2 regions of the Ruminococcus sp. HUN007 genome follow, and region 1 is predicted to be linked to the other one. Evidence: riboswitches for the same ligand, from Rfam matches in the RefSeq annotation. Region 1 holds a riboswitch; the other holds the start of a gene.
The links. Region 1 has a riboswitch for cyclic di-GMP ahead of CC97_RS18930 (dockerin type I repeat-containing protein). Riboswitches for the same ligand answer to the same signal wherever they lie in the genome.
Positions count from the first base shown of each region.

Region 2: it holds a riboswitch for cyclic di-GMP, as region 1 does, so the genes downstream of both, CC97_RS01790 (hypothetical protein) here and CC97_RS18930 (dockerin type I repeat-containing protein) in region 1, are expected to answer to the same signal.

Region 1 is NZ_JOOA01000002.1:1,725,649-1,736,603, reverse strand. Features, by position in the region: gene CC97_RS18935 (transglutaminase domain-containing protein) at 1-2,105, shown strand, start outside; cyclic di-GMP riboswitch class I at 2,467-2,554, shown strand; gene CC97_RS18930 (dockerin type I repeat-containing protein) at 2,679-5,102, shown strand; gene CC97_RS11660 (hypothetical protein) at 5,384-6,253, shown strand; gene CC97_RS11655 (hypothetical protein) at 6,457-6,864, shown strand; gene CC97_RS11650 (FtsX-like permease family protein) at 6,985-8,127, shown strand; gene CC97_RS11645 (hypothetical protein) at 8,132-9,325, shown strand; gene CC97_RS11640 (ABC transporter ATP-binding protein) at 9,336-10,013, shown strand; gene ylxM (YlxM family DNA-binding protein) at 10,149-10,511, shown strand; gene ffh (signal recognition particle protein) at 10,542-10,955, shown strand, end outside.
Region 2 is NZ_JOOA01000001.1:405,140-416,094, reverse strand. Features, by position in the region: gene CC97_RS01835 (transposase) at 1-86, opposite strand, end outside; gene CC97_RS01830 (hypothetical protein) at 107-478, opposite strand; gene CC97_RS18440 (GNAT family N-acetyltransferase) at 665-1,429, opposite strand; gene CC97_RS01820 (hypothetical protein) at 1,910-2,251, shown strand; gene CC97_RS01815 (AraC family transcriptional regulator) at 2,518-3,024, shown strand; gene CC97_RS01810 (IS1380 family transposase) at 3,159-4,481, opposite strand; gene CC97_RS01805 (hypothetical protein) at 4,640-4,966, shown strand; gene CC97_RS01800 (hypothetical protein) at 5,001-6,158, shown strand; gene CC97_RS18435 (competence protein CoiA family protein) at 6,177-7,109, shown strand; cyclic di-GMP riboswitch class I at 7,197-7,272, shown strand; gene CC97_RS01790 (hypothetical protein) at 7,360-7,575, shown strand; gene CC97_RS01785 (hypothetical protein) at 7,940-9,670, shown strand; gene CC97_RS01780 (hypothetical protein) at 9,731-10,357, shown strand; gene CC97_RS01775 (DUF262 domain-containing protein) at 10,669-10,955, shown strand, end outside.

The DNA of each region.
Region 1 (10,955 bases):
TGAGCGAGGTTCTCGGTTATGTAAGAAAGATGCCTGAAATGTTCTGCATAGGCTTTGAAGATCATATTTCGATCCAGCCTGTATACGCAGCAGACGGAAACCTGATCCTCGGACAGGTCAAATTCAGCTATACCAATACACGCGAAGAAGCAGAGGCTCTTATGACAGAGCTGAATGCAAAGATAGACGCTGTAGTCAGTGAAACAGTAACGCCGGGAATGACCGAACTTCAGAAAGCACTTAACCTTCATGATTATCTCGTACTTAATACGGTGTACGATACTGAAGGAACACTGCCTGACAGAGACGGCGGTTCATCTGCATACGATATTCTCATATGCGAAAACGGCGTCTGCGAAGGTTATGCACAGGCATACAACATGCTTCTTGACAAGGTCGGAATTTCATCCATAATGGTAACAAGCTACGACATGAATCATGCGTGGAATCTTGTAAACATTGATAATGAATGGTATCACGTTGATTCTACATGGGATGATCCGGTTCCTGATGCCAAGGGCAGAGTTAATCATAAATACTTCATGCTCTCAGATGATGAGATCAGAAAAGCCAATCCGGAAGCGGGAAGAAATTATATTCATGACAAGTGGGACAGCAAGGGTATTGAAGCCACTTCGAAAAAATACGATCACGCTTTCTGGCAGACAGTAGGCACTGAGATATTCACACGCGGAGACCAGTGGTACTTCGTCGATAACAAAGGTGAATACAGCAGATATACAGAATCCACAGGCGAAGTTGATAAATTCGTAAGCCTCGGTGACGAGCGCTGGTACGTGTGGGGACAGTATTCAGCATACTGGGAAGGCAAATATGTAAGCCTGATCATTTCAGGTGACAAGGTTTACTACAATTCGCCGACAAACATTTACAAGATGAATCTTGACGGTTCCGAAAAGGAAAGTCAGTGCTATGTAAATCCATATGATACAAACGGATATGTTTACGGCCTGAAACTTGACGGAAATACAGTATACGCAGTTATCAAGCAGGAACCTTCAGATGAAGGAACACTGTATGAAGCTCTTGATGTACGCTTTGAGAAGAAAGTAAGCATTATCGATACGATCGTTGATTCCATAAATAAAATGGAAGACGGTTCATCAGCAAACTTTGATTTCAGAGATACAGAAAGCATCCTTCCGGCAGCAGCCATCGATGCAATGAGAAACAGAAACATCAGAATTTCCCTTGACCTCGGCGATTATAGCTGGAACATAAAGGGTAAAGATGTAACTGCTGAAAAGGCAAATGATCTTAATCTTGAAATAAAGAAAGACCAGGGAACTATCCCTGAGGAAATGTTATCGTCAATCGCTGATAAACGCAAATCAGTTATTGAACTGGATCTTCAGCACGAAGGCGACTTTGGTCTGAAGGCCAGCATAAACTACGCACTGGGAGCACAGTACATAAACAATGTCGCTGTTCTCTACAGTTACGACCGGCTTGGATCCAGAATGGACAAGGTCAATACATCGATGGTCGATTCAAACGGCAAACTTCAGATGGACCTTGATCAGTCTGCAAGCTACGCACTGGTATTGTGGGACCTTCAGGCTCCTGAAGACCCTATAATACAGGCTCCGGTTAAGCCGCCTCAGGAAGAGGTACCAGCTGAAACAACAGCTGAGGCTCCGGCCCTGACAGAAGCAATGACTTCTGAAGTTACAGCATCTCCTGCAGAAACAGCAGTTTCCAAAACAGCAGCTTCCGAAACAGCAGTTTCCGAAACAGCAGTTTCCGAAACAAAAGCTTCTGAGACAACAGCTGAGATCACATCAGCAGTTGAAGTTGCAGATCCTGCGGAAACAGCAGCTGAAGTACCTGCAGTTACTGAAACAACAGAGATCACAGCTGCATCTGAACCTGAAGAATTCAATAAAACAGCTACAGGCGACCTCGACGGCAGCGGCAAAGTGGATCTTTCAGATCTTACAACACTTGCACTCTACCTTTTAGGTGAAGGTTCATTCTCAGATGTACAGCTTAAGATCGCGGATGTAACAGGTGACGGCTTAGTGGATCTCGCAGATCTCGCTACAATGAAGCAGTTCCTGGCACACAAGATCGATCGCTTCTGATAAGGAAACTATAAAGACATTTTCAAACAAATAGTGTTTTTCTCATATTTCCTTGGGAAACGTCCCTGCTCCACAAGAGCAGGGGCGTTTTCTCTTTATACGAAAAAAACGGAATGGCTCTGATCCGGCCGTGGTTTCCGAAGCAGGAGAATACGTGGCTCGTGTATGATTTTTATACGTGAAAATGCTTATATGAAGATGGTCTTAAGTATGCATATATACGAAAATGCTTCAAATGGCGGATAATAATATATATAATATTGACAACAAGTGACTGAAGTGCTATACTATATATATGGGAAACACCGGATGTTAACGTTCCGGTGAGAAAACGGGAAATACCGGCAGGAGGCCGGTACACCGAATAATTTGGCAAACCTGCCGAAAGGCAGCGACGCAAAGCTAACGGGTCTAAACCAGACAGAATGGTATGACAGCCAGCTGCACGATCTTTGAACTTACTGAGGGAAGGAAGTTCAGACTGGAAACAGAGGCTGGTACCAGAAGTACCGGCCTTTTCTGATCTGTGACCACAGAGTATGAGAATAAAGACAGTGAACAGGAGGAATTACAATGAAAAAATTTGCAAAATTATTAAGCAGCTTTATTTCTGCTGCTATGGCAATCAATTTTGCAGCTCCTGCAGTGTCGGTCGTTCTGGCAGAATCTGATGATACGATTTCCAGTCTGAGCGAAACGATAGAGCAGGGCCTTCGCGATTACAGCTCAACCATAGACATAAAAAAATTCGGACTTAAGGTCGATACCGAGCAGAACAAGGCCGACAGTATAAAAAGGATAACCGATACGATATCCTATCTGAGAAAAGTACCTGACATGTTCAGCGTTCAGTATGAATCTTCAATGCAGATACAGCTGGCTCCGGGAAATGACGGTGCGTATGTGGTAAGCGGCATTAAGATAAAGTACACAAATACCAAGGAAGAAGCGGATGCTCTCCGTAATGAAGTGTATGATAAAATAGACAGAATAATTGAAGAAAACATCACTCCGGGAATGACAGAGCTTCAGAAGGCGCTTGTGCTTCATGACTATCTTGTGCTGAATACAACATATGACCTCGGAAATACCCTGCCTGACGGATATGAGGGATATACAGCATATGACATACTCGTATTCGGCAACGGCGTGTGCGAGGGTTATTCCCAGGCATACAACATGCTTCTTGAAAGAGTGGGCATATCTTCAATAATGGTAGTCAGCGATGCGATGAACCATGCATGGAACCTTGTAAACATAGACGGCGAATGGTATCATGCCGATGTAACATGGGATGATCCTGTACCTGATTCAATAGGCAGATCCGGTCACGGTTATTTTCTCCTTTCAGACAAGGCTTTTGCAGCGGCAAAACCTGAAGCAGGAAGAAACAGGGCACATACTGACTGGAACAGCAAGGGTATAAAGGCAACTTCAGAAAAGTATGACAACGCATTCTGGCAGACAGTTACTACTGAAATATTCACACGCGGTGATCAGTGGTATTTTGTAAACAAAAACGGTGAATACAGCAGATATACAGAATCCACCGGTGCGGTCGACACATGGATAAGTCTCTGCGAAGAGAAATGGTACGTGTGGGGACAGTATTCGGCTTACTGGGACGGAAAATACATCAGTCTTGTGGTAGCAGGCGACAAGGTCTACTACAACAGCCCGACACAGCTTTATGTGATGAACCTTGACGGTTCGGAAAAAATGGCGGTCGGAAACTACATCAATCCTTACGAGACGAACGGATATGTTTACGGACTTAAGCTGAATGACGGTAAAATATATGCCGTGATCAAGCAGAAACCGGAAGACAGCGGCACATTCTATGAAATTATGAGCATCGCAGATGCAGGGATCGATGAAACTAAAAAGTATTCATTTATCGAAAGTCTCGTCGATATAATAAACTCAATGCCTGACGGCAGTTCAAGAAGCTTTGATTTCAGGGAGGAGACAGTTCTTCCTGCAGAAGCTATAAACGCAATGAGAAACCGCGATATAACACTCACTTTTGATCTTGGCGATTACAGCTGGGATATAAAAGGAAAGAACGTAAAACCGGAAGAGACAGGAGATCTTAATCTTGAGATCAGAAAAGACCAGGGACTGATACCTGAGAATATGATCGCAAAGGTTGCAAGAAAGAACAGCTCAGTGGTTGAACTGGATCTTCAGCACGAAGGACTTTTCGGACTTAAGGCAAATATAAACTACCTTCTCGGTTCGCAGTTCAGCAACAGTATAGCAGAGCTTTACAGCTATGACAGCACCGGTGCAAAGATGGACAAGATGGATACAGCAATGGTCGATTCAAAGGGCGGCCTGCAGATCGAACTTGACAAATCTTCATGCTATGCACTTGTTCTGAACAATGCATATTTACCGATGGACACACAGGCTCCGCAGGAAACAACAGCTTCTGCAGCTGTTACAGAGCCGGCAGCTCCGGTATCCGAAACAGGCATAACAGAAGAAACAAAGGCTCCTGAAGTGACAACAGTTCCGGAAACGACCATAGCACCTCAGACAACGTCAGTTACTGAACAGACGGTACCTTCTGAAACTACTGCACCTGCAGAAACAGCAGCGCCGGTAACAACAGCAGCATCAGTAACTACACCGGTTCCTCAGACAACAACAGCTGCACCTGCATCAGTAACAACGCCTGCAGTTTCTTTAACAACGACAGCAGCGCCTGTAACAACAGCCGTTTCTGAGACTACGGCACCGCCTGTAACAACTGCGGCAGTAACTGCACAGACTCCGCCGCCTGTACCTGTACATGCCATCGGAGACGCTGACGGCAGCGGAACAATAGATATTTCAGATCTTACAACACTTGCACTGTATCTTTTAGGTGAAATAAACCTCACAGATGCACAGATCTCGAGTATAGATGTAACAGGTGACGGTATTGTGGATCTTACAGACCTCGCAACACTCAAACAGTTTATCTCACACAAGATCGATAAATTCAGATAAAGATATGTGATTCCTTTAATGACATTTACCAACACTGTTTTTCTCATATTTATTTCCTTAGGAGGCGCCCCTGCTCTAAACAAGCAGGGGCGCTTTCCTGGTGGACTGCCGGAGGCAGCCAACTCAAAAACCCGCATTCTGCCCGAATGCGGGTTGAAAACGGAGCGGTTATTCAGTTTTTATATGACTATTGCCAAATTCGCCGGAATAAGCTATACTTTAGAGTAGGATTGTTACGTGAAACAAAAGGCCATACTTATTCAGAGTCAGGAGTTTTTATAATGAAAAGAATTTCAGTATTATTATCGTTCTGTGCGGCTGCTGCAGTTATGCTCTGCGGGTGCGGAAACAGCGGAAGTACAACTACTGTAATAAATGACAGTGCAGCTGATAACGGCGCTTCTGAAGTGAAAGTTACGGAAGCGGAAGAGTCTGCAACGGATGACGGAGAAAATGAGGATTCGGCTTTCTACGGCTATAAAAGCTTTGAGTTTGATCTTCATGCGGGAGACAGGACATATAAAACGGACCTCGGTGAGATCGACACGCTTCCGCCTTATTATGATGTCTATAATGATAAGATTTACGTGTTCTGCGAATCCCTTGACGGAAAAGCAAGTGTAGCAGTTATACCGCCGGAAGATCCGGAAAGCCGTGAGATCATTGAGCTTCCGGACTGTCCGGTAAAGTTCAATGACGTTGATCCGCCGTTGATGCAGGCTGAAAATACGATCGTGGGTATGACTCTGGGAATGACACTCTATAAATATAACTGGACCGACAAAACATATTCGGAAACTGAGATCCAGGGCGGCTGGGGCATGGCGACTGACAAAGAAGGAAACATTTATGTTCTCTGCAACGGTCAGGACGGAAAAAAGAACATTCAGAAATTTGATGCGGACCTTAAGCCCGTTTATACTGCCGATGTAACAGCCGAGGAAACGTTTGTTGATTACATAAATGTTGATGAAAATGATGAGCTGGCGGTTTATCATTACAACATTGAAGAGGACAGAATGGACTGCGATGTTATTGACAAAGAAACAGGCAAAACGGCTGAAACACGCGAAAACGTGATCTTTGATCCGGAAGCTCCCCTGAAAACTTCTGACGGTACGGAGATCTGGCTTGAAGCGGATGCAGAGTAAACTCACTGAAAGTAGTATAAGTTGATATTCAAGGATTAGTTGGGAATCAAAAAACGTTTCGCTTGAAATGGTAATGAAATATGATATAAATATTTTCTATAAGCACAGCGTATTGACATCAAAAACGATAAATGATATAATTTTTATAACAAGTGAAAACTGTAAAAGTTTTCATTAGAAATAAAAAATAGGTGAGGTATGCTATGAAAACAAAGATTTTAAAAGGGCTTTTGGGAACATCACTGGTGTTGGTTATGTTGAATGCAGCTGTATTTTTGCCCAAAATCAAAGCTGCGATTCACGGTTATGCTGATGATCAGCATTATGCGTATTTTTTATATGGATTCGACGGTTCAACTCCATATGTCGGATTAAGAAATACAACAAGTTCAAGTAAATATGGACTGGTGAGAATAGAAGGGTACACAGCTTCTGGTCAGTATATTGATTGTACCGGTGCTGATAAGGTGCTTGCCAGCAATGAAATAGTTGAAAAGAGCGGTTCTATAAGCGGAGCGTCGAAATATCGCTTTTTTGGAGTGTTGTATTCGACCAATGTACCATATGGTTCACCACTGGTGGAATTTGATACAGGCTATATGTGGAATTGAATTTGATAAAGAAATACTGATTAAGCCAACGTTTTATTGAAAAGCAGGACTATGTCCTGCTTTTCTTCTAAATGCGATTTGTAAACAACAGGTTTTATTAGTAATAACAAGGTGAAGAAATTGAAGTACGCATTAAAAAATATCAGAACGTTTTGGAAAGAGGATAAGCTCACTTTATTTTTACTGGTTATTTGTGCAGTAGTGTCATCACTGGTTATCAATTATTCTGCAGCAGTATATCAAAATTACAGTAAAATGAAAAATGATATAGAAACAGATGTAAATGAAATAATGATAAGATTGCATAATAATGAAAATTGTTATGCGACAATAGGGAGTATTAAAGAAATGTTTATGTCATTTCCAGATCGTATCAATGATTCAGTTACAATGTATTATGCTCAGTTTGAATGTACAGATATTCCTTATGATAGAGGCGGGGTGTCTGTACGTTTTTGCATTAAAAATGATTGCATTGTTCCATGTCACTTGTTTGAAGAAAACCTTCGTAAGTGGGGCAATTTCACGTCGGGAGTATATTTTTCTGACCAGCAGGAAATCAACGGCGAATGCGTCGCATTAATACATGATGACAGAGGTTTTGGAGAAAACAGTATTTATAATAAGCTTATGATTGATGAAACTCATTTGCAATTTATGGGGAAGAAATACGAATTAATAGGTATGGAAAAATTAGAACCGCTTTTGGTTCCTGTTAATTCTTTAAATGATGATATAATAATTGATGCAATAGCAATGGATTTTTCAAGTGCTTTAACTCGAAGCATGTATGATGATATAAGTGAAATAATCAATAACAGTTTTGAAGAAATTGCAGATATTCCGGACTTGGAATTTCCGGATATAGATGGCATAGCTTATAGTAATACTTTGATAATTGTTGCTGTTATGCTGTGCACTTTTTCTGCAATTAGTTTTTCAGTTATTTACAGTTATTTGTTAAGCAAACGTAAAAAAAGTCTTCTTATATACAGATTGTGCGGTTGTAAAAAAATAATGGCTTTAAAAATTTATCTGGAGGAATGTATGATTGTAATGATACCTAGTTATATCGTTGGCTCTGTTGTTTTTTTATCAATTGTATTGCGTAACAAAAATTTACTCGAATTAGATTACTATAGATTTGAGTTGAAGGATTTTATAATGATGTTTTTTATTTATTTAATTGTATCTATGTGCGGCCTTACGATGATGATATACCACAATTGCCTGAAACATAGTATTAAGCGCTGCGGAGTGTAATTGTATGAGTCTGAAGATTATCGTTCGAAGTTTCAAAATGAATTATAAGCTTAATATTCTTGTTGGATTACAGATCGCAATCGTATTTTTTCTTCTTATTAGTTTGACATCAACTATATGTTCGTTTTATTCTACGTATAATCCACTAAAAAAAGAATTAAACAATAATGGAGCATATGCCTTTATTGATCATGGTCAGAATCCTGAAGATAAAAAAACAATAAGGCAGAAAGAAGAATTTCAGAATTTGGTGAAAGATACTGATAATATTTCTGGTACATATTCTGTATGGCTCTCCTATAATGAGACTGATTTAAATGCGATCAGCTATGATGATGATATTATTAACTGGTACACCCCTGAAATGAAAGATGGTGAATGGTTTGACCTGAATAAAGATCAGGAGAATTTTGTTCAGGTTGTTGTTTCAGATAACAATGCAGGCTTCAGGACAGGAGATGAAGTGACTTTTGACAGCTTTGGCAATGAAATCAAAGCTAAGATAGTTGGTGTCATGAGTCAGAATTCAAAGATAATTGGTGCTTTGACAAGACAAAAAGAAGAAATAAGTTCCCAGGATTTATTTGTTAATTACAATTTTGATATTGAAGAAAAAACATTATTCATATTTAATCAGAAAAGTCTGCTGGATAAACCCGTAATAACGCAAATGAACGGACCAGTGTTTTTAAGATATAAGTCTGATATTCCAACTGAGAGTAAAGAGTATAATGAGAAAACATTGATGAAACTGAATAAATCATTATTGATATCCTATGATACTATAAAGGAGAACAGTATTGAAAATATAAGAAAAAGGCTGGTCGTTTTACTTCCTTTAGTTATATGTATATCTGTTTTGACAATTACTACTATAGTAAGTGCTAATGCGCTAATAATGAAGAATCAGTTAAGAACTTATTCGATTTTCTATATATGTGGTCTTAAGTGGAATAGTTGTATAATATATAGCGTGCTTTCATCGGTGATTACGGCTTTAATATCAATGGGATTTTGTTGTTCGCTTATATGGCTGATTGATTATCTCGAACTTCTGCATTATAGTTATATAACATTAGGTTTTAAGCAATTGACAGTTTGCATGACCAATATGATTCTGTATGCCATATGTTCTTTCCTTGTTTCTCGAAGAATACTAAAAAAGAATTCACCTGTTCAGAATTTGAAATCATACTGAGGTTATTTACATGATTGAATTAAAAAATATAAATAAGACATACTTTTTAGGAAAGTCGAATGAACATAAAGTGCTTAATAATATAGATTTAAAGATTAGCGACGGAGAATTAGTAGCTATTATTGGCAAGTCGGGAGCTGGAAAAACGACGCTGCTAAATATAATAGCCTGTATTGATAATTTTGAATCTGGAATCTATAAACTTGATGAAAAAGAAGTGGAGCATTGTAATGATAGTATAGCATGTGAAATCAGAAATAAAATCGGGGTTGTTATGCAGGATTTTGCGTTGATTGATGAGTTCAGCGGATTTGAAAATGTTATTCTTCCTCTTGATTTTTCCCCAAAAATAGTATCCGGAAAGAAACAAAAAGTGATGAATGCGCTGAAATCAGTTGGTATGGACATGATTGCTGAACAAAAAGTAAGTCAGCTTTCAGGAGGACAAAAGCAACGAATAGCAATTGCGAGGGCTATAGTAAATGAACCTTCAATAATATTGGCTGATGAGCCTACAGGAGCACTGGATACAGTTACATCGTCGGAAATTATAAGCTTGTTATTTGATTTAAATCAAAAAGGGATAACATTAATAATAGTTACTCATGATATGAAAATAGCTGAGCAGTGTAATAGAATAATAGAGATCTCAGATGGCAAAATATTGTCAGACAGGACGAAAGCGTAATGAAATAAGACTGCCTTGAGCATATTAATGAAATATTTTATGAAAAAATTTTATTCTCTATTGACAAGCAAGGACAAAAGAGTTATAATTGTAAAGGCTTAAAACTTTACAAACTAGTTCAGAGGAGGCAAAAAGATGGCAAAAAATCTTGATTATGCGGTTCTTCTGGATTATTATGGTGATCTTCTTACAGAAAAGCAGCGCGATATCATGCAGCTTTACTACTATGAAGATCTGTCACTTTCTGAAATAGCTGAAAACGAGAACATTTCACGTCAGGGCGTACACGACGCAATTAAGCACGCTGAGCAGTATCTCGACGAATTCGAAGAGAAAATGGGGCTTTTCAGAAAGACAAAGGTAATGCACGACATGATAAATGCGATCAGAAGCTGCACTGCCGAATACCGTGAAAAGTACAGCTACCAGAAAAATATTTCTGAGTACACCGGTAAAATACTTAAAATAGTGGACGAAGGCGATGAGCTCTTCGGCTGATCAATATAAAAAGGGAGGCTTCTTCGGAAAATGGCATTTGAAGGTTTATCTGACAAACTGAATAACGTTTTTAAACGTCTGAAGTCACGTGGAAAACTTACAGAGGCTGATGTAAAAGAGGCCATGCGGGAAGTACGTCTTGCTCTCCTTGAAGCGGACGTAAGCTATAAGGTAGTAAAAGACTTTGTGGCAAAGGTTTCGGAAAGAGCTGTCGGCGAGGACGTTCTCAAGAGTCTTACACCTGCACAGATGGTTGTTAAGATCGTAAATGAAGAACTCTGTAACCTCATGGGCAACTCCAATGCGAGAATAAACATGCCTTCGAAACCACCGTGTATCATCATGATGTGCGGCCTTCAGGGTTCAGGTAAGACTACTCATTCAGCAAAGCTCGCAAAATACTTCAAGTCACAGGGACACAGACCAATGCTTGTTGCCTGCGAC
Region 2 (10,955 bases), on a different contig from region 1:
TCACCATTTTCAAATTCTTTTACCAGACGTTTAAGTCTTTTATTTTCATATTGTAATGATGTATTGATAAAAAACTGCCTGTTCATAGCTTGCTTCCTGTTCTGTTTTATTTCTGTTCCAGCGCTCTTTCTGCTGATTCCTTTATGTTCAGTAAGTGATTTTTAAGAATAGCATTTTGTTTTTCAAGTTCGCTGATTCTTTTATCTTTCTGTATACTTTCTTCTTTTAGTTTTTTTATGATTTCCTTGTAATCCGGTTCTGCTGTTACCTTCGTTTCAACAGTATTGCTATTTGATTCTGATTTAGCCTTTCGTCCCGGCTTTCCTGTAGACGGTATCAGTTCTCCCGTTACCGGATCTTCCACTCCAAGATACTTGCGTATTGGTCTTGATTGTTTGGTTACAGGGTCGTAGTGTGATGTTGATTCATAAAGAACCACTCTTCCGGTTTTCTTATCTGTGTAGCGTACAATCGACATGATTTCAGCTTCCTTTCTACACTTGGTACTTATTATTATATCACATACCAACGAAAATGTCAATAGTTTTATTGGTATCTATTTAAACAAATACCACTATGCTTTTTTGTACTTTTTTTACGTAAAAAAACAGTGCTGAAAACATCGCATTTTCAATGTTTTCAGCACCATTATCATTTTTCTATTTTACATTATTTGGCCGTGAATAGTAACAAAGTATTCTGAATGTTTTACAAATCCTAATTTTTCAGCTATTTTTTGTGATGCTGTATTATTTGCATCACACGACCAGACAGGGCGCTTGTGCTTTTCAAAACAAAATTGAATCATTTTTTCTGCTGCAGCCAGCCCAAGTCCCATGTGACGAAAATCTGAAACTGTTTCAATTCCGATGTCAATTTCATCTCTGCTTACAGCAGCCGAAAAAGCCCATGAAACAGCTCCTTTCTGATGCATGACACAATAACCCATCCCATGATTCAAAAATTCAGAAGCATCTCTCCAGGAAAAACGAGGTGTAATACGTCCCTGTAAGTTATTAAACATATCCTCATTGAATTGACATATCTCGTAATCTGGGCTTAGTTCACTGCTAATAATAGGATTATCCAGAGGATATTCAAAATTATATCGCTTTCCGAGTACAATATCATGCTTGTTTCGGAAAAATTCAATAACTCTCGTATTTGCTGAGAACAGTATAAAACGTCTTGGCAGATCATTGCATGGGCTTAAAAACATATTGTAAATCGCTTCAAGAAAGCAGTTGCTGCAAGAACCATAAAGGAAAGCGAATCCGCTATAGTGCCAGATCAAAACAGAATCATCATCTTTGTAGATGTCTCCATACTGATTCATTTCTGCAATTGAGAGCGGATAAACTGTGCCGCACGGTGTTTTTTCTATTTGCTGTATGATACTTTGGTATGATGTTGGATTCAGCTTTTCCATATGTCTTTCCTCATGAGTTTTAAATTATGCGAGTGGTTTTGCAGATTGTTTACATTACCAATTATACTATAACTATTCGTTATTTTCAATCAGAAATAGTACGCCGAAGGCGTACCGAATAAATGGATGCGCCTGTGGCGCGATAGAAAAATCTGCTCATGGCTGAGCAGATTTGAACAGTGGCAGTTAAGAAAAGTTTATACATATATTTTAAAATGTAGAATAGTAAAGCTAACGAAATAATTTACTGACAACTGAAAATCAAATAGAATTCTTGTTCCATTTCACTAACTTGCTTATAATGCTAAAAAGCAGTCAAATTACCATGCGTAAATCTAAATGCGTACGATTTTCGTAAAACAATTAAAAATAATACCTTTAACAAGTAAGAATGTTCCATTTACATATTTCCTGTTGTGTATTATGATTAATAATACAATGTTTGAGTGTATCTGCTAGATACACAGAAAGGACTACATAATGAACAATGTATTAAAAAAAATCTCTGCAATTGCTATGGCTATGACACTTATCGCAGCTGGAACTGCAATTGACAAAAACAACAATTCAGTTGCACTACAGAACACGGTTCATGCAGTTGCTAATCCGTCATGCCCTAATCATAATCAGCATATTGAATTAGTAGCTACCGTTACTACACCAAACTATACAGAAACGGAAACAAAATATTATATTGAAGATTGGGTTCGATTTGAAACCACATATTATAATACTGTGAAAATTTACAGGTGCCGTGTTTGTAACCAAACATTTAATAAAGTAACCAAGCACAAGGTAAAAACAAAGATGATAATATTGTAATAAACTGAAACGTTCAATAGGTTTGATAATATTAATTATTAAGTTCCCTAACATTTTAAATTGATGTTAGGGAGCTTTTGATTTTCCTTGAAATAGAATTGTGTCAATGTCCTGATAATGACACAACGAATGTGGTATAATAATCTTAAGTAGATTCACTTACGTGAAATAATTTGTTTTTGTTGATTCTTATATACTATCTGACAAGAGTTAAAGAGCTTAGCGTGGTATAATGATGATACCAAAACAAATTCAGGAGGTTCAGCATGGATAAAGTAAATATTTTTGATAAGGTAATGAATATCATTGATGAAAATATCAGAAAAAATTTCACTGAAATCAAAGAAGAGATTTATGCTGTATCTGGTTATTCAGAAATGCAGTTTACCAAGGCAATATCAATTTTCTCTAACGGAGTTGACACGCTACGTACTTATTTTAAAAAGAGGAAAGCTTATTTTGCTGCCAAAGAACTTGTGGATTACCCAGAAAAACCTATTGCTGAAATCGCACTGGAGTATGGTTATGCAGATCAGCCAAAGTTTACAAATGAAATGAAAAGATATTACAAGCATACCCCTAAAGATATCAGAACAAACCAAATCAGACTTGAGGACAATAGATTTCGTTTATCTAATTTTAAGGCTCCTTCTGAAACAATAGGGAAAAGACTTCAGGATGCAATTGATGGGATGATTAATGAAAATACATTTTCAGAAGATGATTATTCCCGAATAATTCACGAAACTTCGGAACGCTGTGAAAAATTATGAATTTCTAAAAATCAATTTTCAAAAGTGAAAATTCGGAATATTTGCCACTATAAAACAGTTCGAGATGGTACACCTATCCTGTAAATATATTTTTTTTTGATTTTTCGATTTTCAAAATACTTGGTTTTCCACAACTATTCATTCAGCTGTACATAAAGCTGTTGAATATTGATATACGTTTCTATAATATCGCTCTTGTGTACGCAATTGCTGCAGAACTTAAAGTATTTGTATCTGGACTTGCATACAATTTTTCCTGCTACTTTGAATATAGCCATACGTATAGTATTGGCATTACAGTTTCTAAGTCTTTTACTCAAGGCAAATCTTCTAAACAGATTGAAGATGTTGTATGCAAGCGCATGGATAAGAAATCGGTTAGCGTTTACAGTCATCGACTTACTGCTGACATGTCGGAATCCAAATTCGTTCTTACCTTCCTTGATGAAGTTTTCCATAGCACCGCGTTTACAGTATGCATTGATGAGCTGCTGCGCTTCGCTTTTCATTGAAGTAACAACAAAGGTGTACATGTAAATCATCTGGCCGTATGGTTTTTCAATTTTGAAAACAACACGTCTCGGGTGTTTCCACGAGGAAGCCTGATATTCGAATTCTCCGTATGTACATGCATAGTCAAGCGAATTCAAATCTACAGCTGTTTTCAAATCTTTAAGTTTAGCTTCTGCGAGCTGTCTGAGTACATTATTTTCCTTCAGCCTGATTACATAGCTGATACCATACTTTTCACAAAGATCATATATTTCCGGAGCGGCAAAACCGCTGTCTCCTCTGAGCATACAGTTCATATCAGGATATGATTCAGTATACTCTTTGAATATTGGTTCAAGAAAATCTGCAGCATCTTTACTGCAGTATTTTGATCCTTCGCGTAATTCAGCTCCAATGAGGTCTTTGGTTAATGCATCATAGCATAGTAATGGATGATATCCAACGTTCTGATAATGAAAGTTGAAGGCTGTGCCTTCCTGATTCCCATAAGTATCAAGCAATGTTGAATCCAAGTCAAAGACTATGAATTCAGGTCTTTTAATTGCATAAGCTATTCTTCTTAACTCAGTCAGTATACAGTTAAGCTGCTTGATTGTAGTTCCATCTGCGCGGCTGAAAAATCTTGACATTGATGACTGTGAAGCAATGCGATCCTTGTTTAGGGAAGTTGTGAGAACATGTTCATGAGCAAGCTCATTAGCATCGTAATCGTTGTAGTATGAAAGAAAAATCTGTGAAATTGCCTGATGAAGATTATCTGCGTCAGTGTGAAATCTAACAGCGGAATCTTTTGTTTTAAACAGCTGAAACAGCTTTTTTATACCTGTTACATGCATGAATTCTTCTATCAAAAGGGCACCGGAATCTGACGTTAAATCGCCACCATCGAAATTAAATTTCACAGAACTATTGAATTTAAATGAAAAATCGCTTATACTATTAATCATGAGAGCTTCTCCTTTGTTATTTTGTTGTTTGGCGATTTCAATTATAACAAATTTGAAGCTCTTTTTCTATACCATAGCTTCACTTTTTAGGTGAAACATGAAAAACTTTTTAAATTACATGATTATGTGGCTGAAAAGAGTTTCTTTATGCCGCGATGAATAATTCAGGTTATTTTTTTGAATTTATCAGAGCAACTGATGAATATGGTTTTGATACATCAACATGTCTCGCTATTTCAGAGGTGTCTGAAAAGATAGGAGTTCCTTTCGGAATTCTTCTGAATCAATGCTTTATTACAATGATAGAGTATCAAAGTGATAATAACTACATTGATTTTAAGACTGAAAAAGCAATAGAATGTGGTATTACACCTGAAGAACTTGATGAAATCTGTGAGGAATTCGGCTGTGAATACTATAACGTAAACCCTATAATGGCTGAGATGCATAAAAAAGGTGTTGATCATTTAACACTTGGTTAATTTACAAACACTTAAGCATTGAAAGGCGGTAATAATGATGCTAAAGAATCCATTTGCTTTGCGTAACGAACAGATAATAATGATTGAAGATGTCCCTCTTGAAGAAAGAGGACTTGATTGTAATTGTATTTGTCCTGCCTGCAGAGAACCATTTATAGCCCGTATGGGAGAGATAAAAGTTCATCACTTTGCCCACAGCGGAAAAGGCTGTAATGAACTTAATGCGTACATGATGGGCTTGTATATGATTGTGGATGAGTATATTAAAAAAGGAAATCCAGTCCTTCTTCCAGCGATTAATATAATCTATCAGAAATCTGAGTATTCATTTATTACCGAAGAAAACATCTATGATAAAATAAGAATCACTTCTGAAGACGTTAATGGTTCAAATGTAATCAACTGTACTTCAAGAAAGCTGATCGTTTTTGAAGAATCAGAAATCATAAGTAATGATGGCAAACCGGAAGCAATTATTGCTTCCTGGCATGACCACAAACTTGCTATAAGAATTACTCCACCTGATACGGCCTGTGCATACGGGAAAGTATCGAGATATAAGGATTATTCAACGCTTGAATTAAATCTTAGCGGTGAAGGCACGAGAATCCAGGAATGTACTAAGGAAAAGCTTTTTGAATATCTCCGCAGAAACGAAAGAATTTATAACTGGCTTTATAATGCACATGTGGAAGAACAGTTTCCTTTAATAATAGAACGTTCAAAAATTTACTATAATGAACAGCAGGAGAAAATACGAATAAGGAACGAAAAAATAGCACAGGAAGTCAGAGAACGTGCGTTGCATGAGAAAATGGAACAGGAAAAACGTGAGCGTGAAAGATTAGAACGACTTAAAGCGGCACAGGAAAAGGCTGCAAAAGAAGCACGTGAGCGCGCAATCAGAATTAATCAGGAAAAAGCAGCAAGACAAGAAAGATTCAAGAACTCATTCCGTACTGAGCGGCTTAAGAATCCGGACAGAATTATCAATTACTGGGTGAATGATATTCAAAAAAGAGATCCTGGAAGAGATGAAATAGGTTGTATTGTTTGCGGTAAAGATAAGCTGCTTGAAGAATTTATGTCTACAGGAATCATTAGCAATGTATTTACCGGAATGTGTATTGATTGTTATGAAGAAATTTCATCAGCGCATCTAGAGAATCTGTGGGAAAACATATATGATTAATTCGAGGAGGCGATATAATTGTTTAAAGCTCTTGATGAAAATAAAAATGAGATTTCAATTGAAAAAGCGGCGGGTACTGAAAAATACTTTTGTCCGGTTTGTCATGGTGCTCTGGTAGTAAAAGCAAAGAAATCAGAAACTATTACGGCTCATTTCGCTCATAAAAGCCGTAAAGAATGTGATACATTTTCACATGATATGTCTGAATGGCATAAAGCCTGGCAAAATAAGTTCCCTTTGAAGAATCAAGAAGTACCTCTACCTTTCGAGAATCCGTGTCATAGAGCTGATGTTCTGGCATACGGGTATGTAATAGAATTTCAACATTCGCCTTTATCAGCCGAAGAATTTGATGAACGAAATAAGTTTTATACTTCAATCGGTAAAAAGGTAATTTGGGTATTTGATGTGAATGAAAAATATAATTCCAAGTGTTTTTCAAAAGTGGAACCAGAATATATATTTGATGGATACCGATATGAAAACGGAGAACAAAAGAACAATTGGATCATAAAAGAATATAGAGTTGCTACTGCTTTTCATGCCATTTTCGGTTCTCCTGACGCATGTGACTCCAATGGTATCGAGTATTTATATGACTGCAATGACAAGTTTTCGTCTAAAAAAACATATGAATGGAAATGGAAAAGGCCTTTAAAGACGTTTATTCACTATAACCCTGCTGTGGATAAAAATGTTACTGTTTTTCTTGAATTCTATCCTGGAAAACTTGAAAAAGTTATCTGGTGTGATGATGAAATAGACAGTGATGTTGCTTCGTATATTGCTGAAGATCTTCATGGAAATGGAGAGAAATATGATGCTACTTCACAAGCTTTGTACCTTGAATATCGAGACGCTATAGCTCAGAGATCCTGTTTCAAAGCTTTTTCGGCAACTGAATATTCAGTTAGTGATTTTCTTTTGGAAATTAAAAATAAGTTCCTGTAAACGAGAAGAAAATTTTATATCGTACAGCGCGAAAACAGAACTTTTATTTTCTGTTGACTGATTCGTAAAAATAAAGTATAATAATAATTAATAACAAGGCAAAATGCACGAAAGTGTATGACGCAAAGCTATAGGGACTGTGGGGTGTCAGCCAGCTGCAATATTTATACGGACTATTAGCACCTCTTTTATGGGGTGCTTTTTGTTAGCGGTTTAGACATTGCAAATTCGTTTATTGGGAGGGATAACCATGCCACGTAAAAAACGAAAAAATATAGAAGCTATGAAGAATAGTAATGGCATTTATGAGGTGTTTTACAAGCAGGTTGAAAAAATTAACGATTCAGAGAAATTTGATTGCTCCAAACCTGGATACAGAGAAAAAATCAAATCGTTATGTAGCACAGTTTATGATGAGCAGGCTGAAAAAAAAGCGAATGGAATATCAGCAGAATTGTCCAGATGAACGTTGGTTTGAAAAATACAAGGATATGAAAATTGATGCTCCTTATCGAAACAGAAGAATCAAAGCTGAACTGGAAATTCTGATCGGGATTACTGAAAAGTTTGAGGACAAGTATCCAGACTTTAGTATTGAGCGAGAATTATGTGGATTCTTTTCATCTACACTGACAAGAACTCCTGAAACTATAGATAGTCAGTGCCATTTAACCTTAGCTGCTTCAATCTTTATATTAGATTCTCTACTGAAATCAAATAATTATGACCGAGCAGTTTACTTCATTCCCCATGATGAAAGAATTAGCAGTGTTGATCTTCCAGACAAATTTCAGGATGCTGTTTTCTCGAATGATGTTATAAAAGGAGTAATGTATCTGATAAAAAATCGTCACGGTTCTACAGAAACATTCTGGACACCTGAAACAGTTAATATTACATGTGATAAATCTGATTTCTGTGAGTACGGAAGCTACATAAAAGACACTGATGACGTTGAAGATTATATTTCTCTTTCTGATGAATATTATCAGGATGCTGAAAGTTTATCTGACAGTCAGCGATATTATGCGCTGATTTCTTTTATTCGTCCGGAAATAATTGAACGTGCAGTAAACAGAATACATAACTTCAGTTTCGATTTTTTTGATATCATATTGGAAAAAGTTGCAGAGTGCAAACAAAAAAGCAGAGAACTAATACCAAAAATAAAAAAGGAAATAGCTGTTCTTGAACAAATTAGCAGTAAACCTGACAAAGATATTGTCCAGAATAGTATTCTTTTTTATAAACCTGAAAATAGATTTGCAGAAGATGACGATTATGATAAATTCGAAGAAGACGAAATATCACGGATTAATTCGAAAATTGACGCTTACTTCGAAGAACTTGAAAGACTTAAGTACCAGCGAATAAAATCATGCTATGAAATTTATGCATCGATGGCTGTGGTTATACAGAAGACAGAAGAAAAACGTGTCAGAAAATTCGGCATAAATAATCCTTATGAGATTATATTTGCATTTCTTTATCTCATTGATATAGGTGATGATCTTGCATGGATTCCTCAAGTTCCAGATTGTATATGTGGATATGCTTCGCAACTGCTCCCTTGGTTTGCACTGCGAAATGATGAAATGTACGATCTTCTGGATGAATCTTTTTGTACAGAATCTTTGGATGAAAAGAATGGAAAAAACATATCAGAAACCGAGAATTTATATGATGATGACAAGAATTATGAAGCAGATTATGATTTAAAATATAACGACGCATACATTTGGCACCGTGTCGGGCTAGATATTCAGCAGGATAAATTAGATCCTCGTAACATTGCTCAGATACTCTATTCTGATTCGTATATTGTTCCGCCAAGATTTATGAGCAGAAAATTTGAAACAGTCGAAGCGTTTATTGATTCAGGATTTAGCCCTGAAGAAGCAGAAACCCTCCGATTTTATAAAGGATTAATACGATCAGCAACTGCCAAATATGATTTTCATAATGTACTGTACACTGAAGAAAGAATCAACGCCCAGAAAGCTGAAGATAAAATTAAACCATCTGTAAAGGAACTAAGCGATATTATTGCCCTCAAGAATAAAGAAATTGAGGAGCTTAACAGTAAACTGTACTCATCAGGAAAAGAAGTCGAAAAGCTTAATGAAACGATCAGAAAGATGAAGGAGCAGTCTTCCGAGGAAAGCCAAGAACTTTATGAACTTCGTGAACTGATTTACAAACTTCAGAATGACAGCGAAAATGATTCTGATACTGAGGAAACAGGTGTAACATTCCCATATAAAACTGCTGAAAGAGTAGTTGTTTATGGCGGACACGCTACATGGCTGAAAGTGATTGTGAAGTTGCTTCCGAATGTAAAGTTTATTGATCCTTATGATACACCGGATGTTAATCTTATAAGAAATGCTGATGTTGTATGGATGCAGACAAATGCAATGCCACATAACAAGTACAGTAAGATAATGGAGATAGTCAGATCAAAGAAGATACCTGTAAAGTATTTTGAATATGCAAGTGCTGAGAAATGCGCCGTTCAGCTTGCTCAGTATGATAAAATGAAGATGGCTTCTAATTTGTAGTAAAAAAGACAGAAATTCTATTGAATTAATGAAACGATTATTAGCAGGAGGAATCAAGTTATGAAAAACGCAGAAAAAGAAATACCTCGTCCATCTATCAAGCAGGTTGAAAAATATCTTCGTGACTGGGACAAGGCAGATGATATGCAAAACTATTATCTTCAGGAAAAAGCACTTGATAAGTTATTCAAGGATTTTTGTCCTGAAAACAAAGATCTGTCAGAAATTCTTTTAAAGGTTGCAACTCTGAATGATTTTTACAGCACTAATATTTATTCTGTAAATTCAGTTGCGAAGCATATCTTATCACTAAATATTGATAAGCGTCTTAATAAGGCTGATATGACATTAGTCTCAAATTTACAGAAAGTTACTGTGAAAGAAGGTGTTGTGAAGAATTTCTATTCTTTTGCAACAAAGTACTGTAGCCATCATTCTCCTTTGGAATATCCTATTTACGATATCTATGTTGAAAAGGTTTTGTGTTATTTTCGAGATCATCATGAGTTTTTTACGTTCAAGAAAAAGGATCTGAAAAACTATGAGATGTTCAAGAAAGTCATTGTCGAGTTCAGGAAATATTACCGCCTTGAAAAATTTGATCTTAAGGAAATCGACAAATATTTATGGCAGCTTGGGAAAAAGTATTTTCCAAAGGATTACTCTAAGAAAAGTAAAAACGAGTAAGTAAAGTGATAGTATAGATTAGGTTTGAGTGAATCCCTGACAATTCGTGTTGCCAGGGATTCTTTGATAATTCACATTTAAATTTGAATAAAATCATAACCACTCATTAAACGTAAAAATGTTATAGTTCTATTGAAAATTTGATGAAATTATGTTATAATAAATGATATGGTTATGTGCAAATTTACCTAAATTGATTTGCTGACTTTCAATGTCCTGACAATAGGACTATGAATTATGATACGATATAACCAAGGGGTATTATTAATGATTTTTAAATCGCCATATTACGGCGTTGAAAGGGGTATGTAATGTCTAAACTAAACATTGATCAGAAAATAATCAAAGACTTATTCAGTGACAAAAAATCGGATTTCTTGATTCCGGATTATCAGCGTCCTTATGCCTGGGGAGAAAAAGAATGTCAGACATTATGGGATGACATATTTGCTTTTGCTTTTCCGGAGGATGACTGTGATAAATTTGACAGTGATAACGATGAGTATTTCCTTGGACCAGTTGTAACTTTTAAAAACGAAGAAGGAAAAATGGAAATCATAGATGGTCAGCAGCGTTTAACAACGTTAATGCTGTTACT